One region of the Parageobacillus sp. NEAU-HV-2 genome, then DNA from elsewhere that is predicted to be linked to it. Evidence: riboswitches for the same ligand, from Rfam matches in the RefSeq annotation. Region 1 holds a riboswitch; the other holds the start of a gene.
What was found. Region 1 has a riboswitch for S-adenosylmethionine ahead of AC1WMD_RS15085 (phosphoadenylyl-sulfate reductase). Riboswitches for the same ligand answer to the same signal wherever they lie in the genome.

Region 2: it holds a riboswitch for S-adenosylmethionine, as region 1 does, so the genes downstream of both, metK (methionine adenosyltransferase) here and AC1WMD_RS15085 (phosphoadenylyl-sulfate reductase) in region 1, are expected to answer to the same signal.

What each region holds. Positions count from the first base shown of each region.
Region 1 covers NZ_JBXUJJ010000010.1:72,508-76,180, reverse strand. The annotation lists gene sat (sulfate adenylyltransferase) at 1-587, opposite strand, end outside; gene AC1WMD_RS15085 (phosphoadenylyl-sulfate reductase) at 755-1,462, opposite strand; SAM riboswitch class I at 1,590-1,698, opposite strand; gene AC1WMD_RS15080 (PAS domain-containing sensor histidine kinase) at 1,847-3,598, opposite strand.
Region 2 covers NZ_JBXUJJ010000002.1:20,051-23,723, reverse strand. The annotation lists gene asnB (asparagine synthase (glutamine-hydrolyzing)) at 1-45, opposite strand, end outside; gene metK (methionine adenosyltransferase) at 209-1,423, opposite strand; SAM riboswitch class I at 1,583-1,697, opposite strand; gene pckA (phosphoenolpyruvate carboxykinase (ATP)) at 1,882-3,468, shown strand; gene AC1WMD_RS03640 (DUF2584 domain-containing protein) at 3,499-3,673, opposite strand, start outside.

The sequences.
Region 1 (3,673 bases):
TGGGCGCGGTGGACAGGATTTCGCGTTTGAAAGCCAACCACCGTGTTCCAGCCAAGCTCGACAAAGCGTTGGCGTGTTTCGACCGGATCGAAGTAGAATGGAGCGAAGCGCCCTTTATCAGTGCGTTTCACTAATGTAATCGGTCCGCCTACATATACATTTGGCTTTTCAAATAGTTTTCGTACGCCTGGATGTTTGAGTTCCTCTGTTTTGTAAACGAGAAGTGCTTCTTTTGTTTTATCAGGTTGATAGATTTCTTGAATGTCAATGATGCCATATGCTTCCCCGTTGTAAACGAGTTTGGCCGTTTCGCCGACAGAAAGCTCTTTTGCCTTTTCTTCGGTTACAGCAAGGGTAATTGGAATGCTCCATACGGTGCCATCGACAAGCCGCATTGTTTCGACAACGGAATCATAATCGTTTTTGGTCAGAAAGCCGGTAAGCGGGCTGTAAGCTCCCGTTCCGATTAGCTCTAAATCGCTTAATTCCGCCTTAGACAACTCTATCGTTTTTGTGACGGTGTCTACTGGATAGTCAGGATTCCAGCGATTCACTAAAGTGCCTCCATGAGGAATGCTTAAGCTCATGTTGATACCTCCTTAATTTTTATCGGAAAAATAGGTTTTATCATTGGTTAAATGCCACCGCCGCTTTCATGCAAGGATCGCCGTTCTTCGTCGATGGTTTTCTTTAGGCTAATAATGCCAAGGGTAGCGAGACAAACGCTGAAAATGGCGATGATTGTATACTCTCCCTATGAGATATGAAGCCCGCATTCCGTTTTTCCGTGCCCGACCCAGCGGCCGGAACGCAAGTCGTTTGGATCGAGTGCAGGGGCTGTGCATGGCGCGCAGCCGATGCTTGGATAACCTTGATCATGAAGCACATTGTACGGAAGCTCGTATTTATATACATAGTTCCATACGTCTTTCCATGTCCAATGAATGAGCGGGCAGATTTTGATCGATTGGAATTTGTCATCTTTATTGATGTATTGGACATGGCTGCGTGTCGGCGATTGTTCGCGGCGCAGGCCAGAAATCCAAGCGGTTACCCCGGTCAATACTTCGCGCAGTGGAATCACCTTCCGCAATTCACAGCATTTATTTGGATGGTGTTTCCATAATTCGTCCCCGAATTGTTTTGCCTGTTCGTCTAAGGATATGCTCGGCTGTTTCATCACAATGCGGAGGGAAGGATATTTTTCTTTTACCTTTTCGATTGTTTCGTATGTTTCACGAAAATGAAGCCCGGTATCGAGAAATACGATTTCTGCATCTGGCTTTATTTGCGAAATTAAATCGATTAACACGATTCCTTCAATGCCGAAGCTACAGGCGTACACAATATCGTCCTCATATTGACGGTATGCCCAGGCGAGAACATCAAGCGCCCCTTTTGTTTCATTATCGTGAGGGAATACAGGTTTTTCTTCCGTTTCCCACGTTTGATAAGTAAGCATGTTTCTCCCTCCTTTGAATTCAAAGAAAATAAAGTGGATTAATTGGTTATATTAGGAATAGAACGAGAACGAACGCTTATTAAAAAACGCTCTCCCATTTTGGAAGAGCGAACCGGTCACTAATAGCGCCTTATCTTCCAAAATGGTACCCATTTTGCTGGAATTAGCACCTTGCTTTCGGCCAAGCAGGTTGCCGGAGTTCATTGGGCCAGTCCCTCCCTCACTCTTGATAAGTTCTATATAATTGATTAAAATTTTAACACAATTCAAGCAAAAGTCAATCCTAGTTTTTCGATAGGAATTAATTTTTTTGGCGATGTAACACGTTAGAGGAATAGCGAAGGAGAAGAAGAAAAAAAGGGCAGCTTGTTATTCAGCCCTTTTCTATGCATGTGAGACATGTAAAACAGGTAAGGGAGAAACGCAGATAGGCAATATTACTTCGACCGTTGTTCCTTTATCCACTTCACTCATAATTGACATCGTTCCACCGTGGTCTTCGATAATTTTTTTACTGACCATCATCCCAAGACCAGTACCTTTTTCTTTTGTTGTAAAGAACGGTTTTCCTATTTTTTTTATATATTCTTTTGGAATTCCACAACCTTCGTCGATAAAGCGAATAAGAACGGAATGTTCGTCCTTTTTTTGTGCTTCAATGAAAATATGTCCGCCATTTTTCATCGCTTCCATCGAGTTTTTTAAGAAATTAATAAATACTTGTTTTAATCCGTTTTCGTCACATTCAATGAGAGGAAGAGATGGATCAATTTTTGTGACAATTTGGATGTTATGTAAAATACTTTGTGTTTCTAATAAAGCGGTGACATGTTGAAGCAAAACGCCAATATCCCTTTTTGTAAATTTGATTGTTTGCGGTTTTGCCAACACTAATAGTTCGCCTAAAATAAGTTCAATGCGCTGAATTTCTGATTCAATAATGTGAAGGTAAGGTTTTTTCTCGTCAAGTTCAGATTGCAATAGTTGTATAAATCCTTTTATGGCTGTAAGCGGATTGCGAATTTCATGAGCAATCCCAGCCGCTAGCTGGCCGGCAACCGAGAGCTTTTCCGATGTTCGAATGAATTCTTCTGTTTTTTGCAGTTCGGTAATATCGGTGAACGTCAATACTCCGCCAACGACGGCTCCATTTTCCAAAACAGGTGTTATCGTATAGGAAGCGGGAAAATAGGTACCGTCTTTTTTCCAAAAAATATCTTCACTAATATGATACGTTTTTCCATCTTGAATGGCGCGATCAATCGGGCATTCGCCAAGAGGGTAAGGAGTTCCATCTTTTTTCGTATGGTGAATGATCGCATGTGATGTTTTTCCAATGACTTCTTCCGCTTTATATCCAGTCATTCGTTCTGCGGCTGGATTCCAGAAAACGATATTTTTATGTTTATCAATCCCGCAAACTCCTTCAGCCATACAATTTAATATGAGTGTATGTTTATGATATAAGTGTTCCAGCTCTTTTCGGAATCGATTGAGTTCCGTCATATTTCGGGCAATCATATAAATTCCTTTCAAGTGATTGCCACGAATCATTGGAACGGTTTTAAAATGTATGTCAATAATTTTTCCATTTTTATGCCGTGCTTGTAAATCACATTCGCAAGTTTCTCCTTTTAATGTTCGTTCAAATATTTTTTTGGCTTTTTCAATTTGGTCCGGGACGATAAATTGGGTAAAATGTTTGCCAATATATTCGCTAGGTTTGTATCCAAGCATTTTTCCTACTGCAGGGTTACCAGATATAAATAACCCATTTATGTCTAACAGAAAAATCATATCAGGGTGTTGGAAAAAGAGACATTTATCACATTGTTTATTTTCTTTTAATAAGCGGCTAATAAATGCGATCGTTGTAACACATAGGGCGCCAAGCACAGCAACGATAGGGTTAAACAATAATAGAGTGAAAGAATCGTTTGTCTTTTTTATCATATGGGGCATGTCTAAAATTGACCAAACCACAAGGCTGATGATGCATACGATCGTCGTTACAGAGAGCGTGTAAATAGGGAATGTATGGATGAATAGCATTTTCAATAATATGTAAGAAACGATCACGGTAATGAAGAATAATAGAATGATAAATGATGCGTAATGAATACTGCCATAGATCATTTTTATTCTCCTCTCCCGCCTCAAAACAAAAATATATATCGTTTAGTTTAGCCATATTATACGAAAATAAAGACG
Region 2 (3,673 bases), on a different contig from region 1:
TAGCATTTTTGGCTGATCATAAACACAACCAATAAACCCGCACATGTGTATTTCACCTACTTCTTTATATTCAGCATGCTTGATTATATCATAGATTTGAAGCAATAAAACTATAAAATTTTCCTTTTTTTTTTAAATAAAACGTTAACATATCGATTAAAAAAAGAGAGCTACAGTTGCTGTAACTCTCTTTTCCATATTCATTCATTTATTGTTGCTTCGCCAAGGAAAAAGCTTGCTCTTTCAATGCTTCTGCTTTATCTGTACGCTCCCACGGCAGGTCGATATCGGTACGTCCAAAATGGCCGTAAGCAGCTGTTTGTTTGTAAATCGGACGGCGCAAATCTAACATTTTAATAATGCCTGCCGGGCGTAGGTCGAAGTTGTTGCGCACGACTTCGATTAAAATGTCTTCCGATACTTTTCCTGTGCCAAATGTGTCAATGGAAATCGAGACCGGTCTTGCCACCCCGATCGCATAGGCGAGTTGCACTTCGCACTTATCGGCAAGTCCTGCCGCCACGATATTTTTCGCGACATAGCGGGCTGCATATGCTGCAGAACGGTCTACTTTTGTCGGATCTTTTCCAGAGAATGCGCCGCCACCGTGACGCGCGTAACCGCCGTACGTGTCTACAATAATTTTCCGTCCCGTTAAACCAGCGTCCCCTTGAGGTCCGCCGATGACAAAACGGCCTGTCGGGTTAATAAAGTATTTCGTATTTTCATCGATCAGTTCGGCTGGCACCACCGGCTTGATGACATGTTCTTTAATATCACGTTCAATTTGCTCTTGCGTAATTTCCGGATGATGCTGTGCGGATACGACAATCGTATCAACGCGAACCGGTTTGCCGTTTTCGTCATATTCTACCGTTACTTGTGTTTTACCATCTGGACGTAAATATGGCAAAATATCGTTTTTCCGAACTTCAGCTAAACGGCGTGCTAAACGATGCGCCAGCGAAATCGGAAGCGGCATTAATTCTTTCGTTTCATTGCAGGCAAATCCAAACATTAGCCCTTGGTCTCCAGCACCGATCGCTTCGATTTCCTCGTCAGTCATCTGACCTTCACGAGCTTCTAACGCCCGGTCGACCCCCATCGCGATATCTGGCGACTGTTCGTCAATCGATGTCAACACGGCGCATGTATCCGCGTCAAAACCGAATTTGGCGCGCGTATAGCCGATTTCGCGAACCGTATCGCGAACGATTCTTGGAATATCCACATATGTCGATGTCGTAATTTCTCCGCTTACGAGCACAAGCCCTGTTGTCACGCTCGTTTCGCAGGCAACGCGAGCGTTCGGATCTTTTTCCAAAATCGCATCTAAAATCGCATCGGAAATTTGGTCGCAAATTTTATCTGGATGACCTTCTGTTACAGACTCTGAAGTAAATAAACGTCTTTTTGCTGACATTCGTCATTTTCCTCCTCTTTCCGTAATCAAACATCAAAAAATGATGGTGCCGCAAACGGCGAGCGATACGGTACTCATTTCCCTTGTTCATTTTCTCATATAAAAAAACCTTTCCTGTAACGGTGAGGAAAGGTCATTGCAATCGTATTGCTCCTTTCACTCTTATCGTTCAAGGACATCGCCTTGCCACAGGTTAGCACCATTTCACATGTTTCCAGTTGTGACGGTTGCTGGGTTTCATCGGGCCTGTCCCTCCACCAACTCGGGATAAGAGTATCCGTTCAATGACTTATCATATCGTAATAAAGCCGAAAAAGTCAACAAAATGTGGCGAATTTTTTTTGAAAAAAACAGGAAAAATAAATAAAAGAAATCGTCACAAATAGTATGGACTAATAATAAAAATGTGTTATACTATTTAAAGAGGTTATTAAATATAAAAAGGCAGGTTTTGAACAATGGGGATCGCAAAAATGACCAATAAACTTTCTTTATTATTGCAAAAACCAAACGTATTTCATAATTTATCGGTAGCGCAGCTGGTGGAAAAAGTGTTGCAGCGAAAAGAAGGCCGGTTAACAGCTACTGGGGCAGTAGCGGTAACAACAGGCAAATATACAGGCCGCTCACCGAAAGATAAATACATTGTCGAAGAGGCGTCAACAAAAGCAAAAATTGATTGGGGAACAGTCAATCAGCCGATCTCGGAGGAAGTTTTCGAACGATTATATAATAAAGTACTCGATTATTTAATGGCCAAAGACGAAGTGTTTGTCTTTAAAGGCTTTGCCGGCGCTGACCCTAAATATCGTTTGCCGATTCAAGTCATTAACGAATTTGCTTGGCACAATTTATTTGCCCATCAATTATTTATTCGCCCAAGCGCAGAGGAATTACAAACACATGAAGCGCAATTTACGGTGATCTCCGCTCCAAATTTCAAAGCAGATCCTGCGGTGGACGGAACAAAATCAGAAACGTTTATTATCATTTCTTTTGAACGCCGCATCGTGCTAATCGGCGGAACGGAATATGCCGGCGAAATGAAAAAATCCATTTTCTCGGTGATGAACTATTTGCTTCCGGAGCAAGGGATTCTTTCGATGCATTGCTCCGCCAATGTCGGCAAAGAAGGAGACGTGGCATTATTTTTCGGACTGTCGGGAACGGGAAAAACGACGCTTTCCGCTGATCCAAACCGCCGCTTAATTGGTGATGACGAACACGGCTGGTCAAACCGCGGCATCTTTAATATCGAAGGCGGATGCTATGCGAAATGCATCAACCTATCTCGTGAAAAAGAACCGCAAATTTTTGACGCCATTGGGTTCGGAGCGGTGCTGGAAAACGTGGTGCTTGATGAACAGACAAGAATACCAGATTACGATGATGCAACATTAACGGAAAATACGCGCGCCGCTTACCCGATTCAGGCAATTGCCAACATCGTGGACCCAAGCATCGCTGGCCACCCATCGACGATTATTTTCCTAACTGCAGACGCGTTTGGCGTATTGCCGCCAATCAGCAAACTGACGCGTGAACAAGCAATGTACCATTTCTTAAGCGGCTATACGAGCAAGCTCGCCGGCACCGAACGGGGAATCACTTCTCCGCAGGCGACGTTCTCTACTTGCTTCGGCGCTCCATTTTTGCCGCTCCCGGCTGTGCGCTATGCAGAAATGCTCGGCAAAAAAATCGTTGAACATAACGTGCGGGTATTCCTTGTCAACACTGGTTGGACCGGCGGGGAGTACGGAGTTGGCAGCCGCATGAAGCTAGCTTACACACGCGCGATGGTGCAAGCAGCAGTCGAAGGAGAACTAGACAATGTCGAAACAGTGAAAGATCCTATTTTCGGCTTGGCCATTCCGCTTCATATTCCAGGAGTTCCAGATGAAGTGCTGCAGCCACAAAATACATGGGCTGATAAAAATGCATATGAACAAAAAGCAAAAGAACTGGCATCAAAATTCCGCGCAAACTTCCAAAAATTCAAGCATATCGCGCCGGAAATTGAAGCGCTTGGCGGTCCGCTTGTATAATCGAAAAGGAGGGAACGATTCCCTCCTTTTTTAATTCGTTGAATGCAAGGAGACAAGCTCATACGTGACAATCGTTCGATTATCGGCAAGTTCCAGTTTTTTTACCACCGCTTGACCACTCGCTTCGCTTTGCAGCGTTCTTCTAACCTCTAGCGGAATATCAAGAGGATAAAGGCGATATCCGTCTTTTTCTAAAATAAACAAA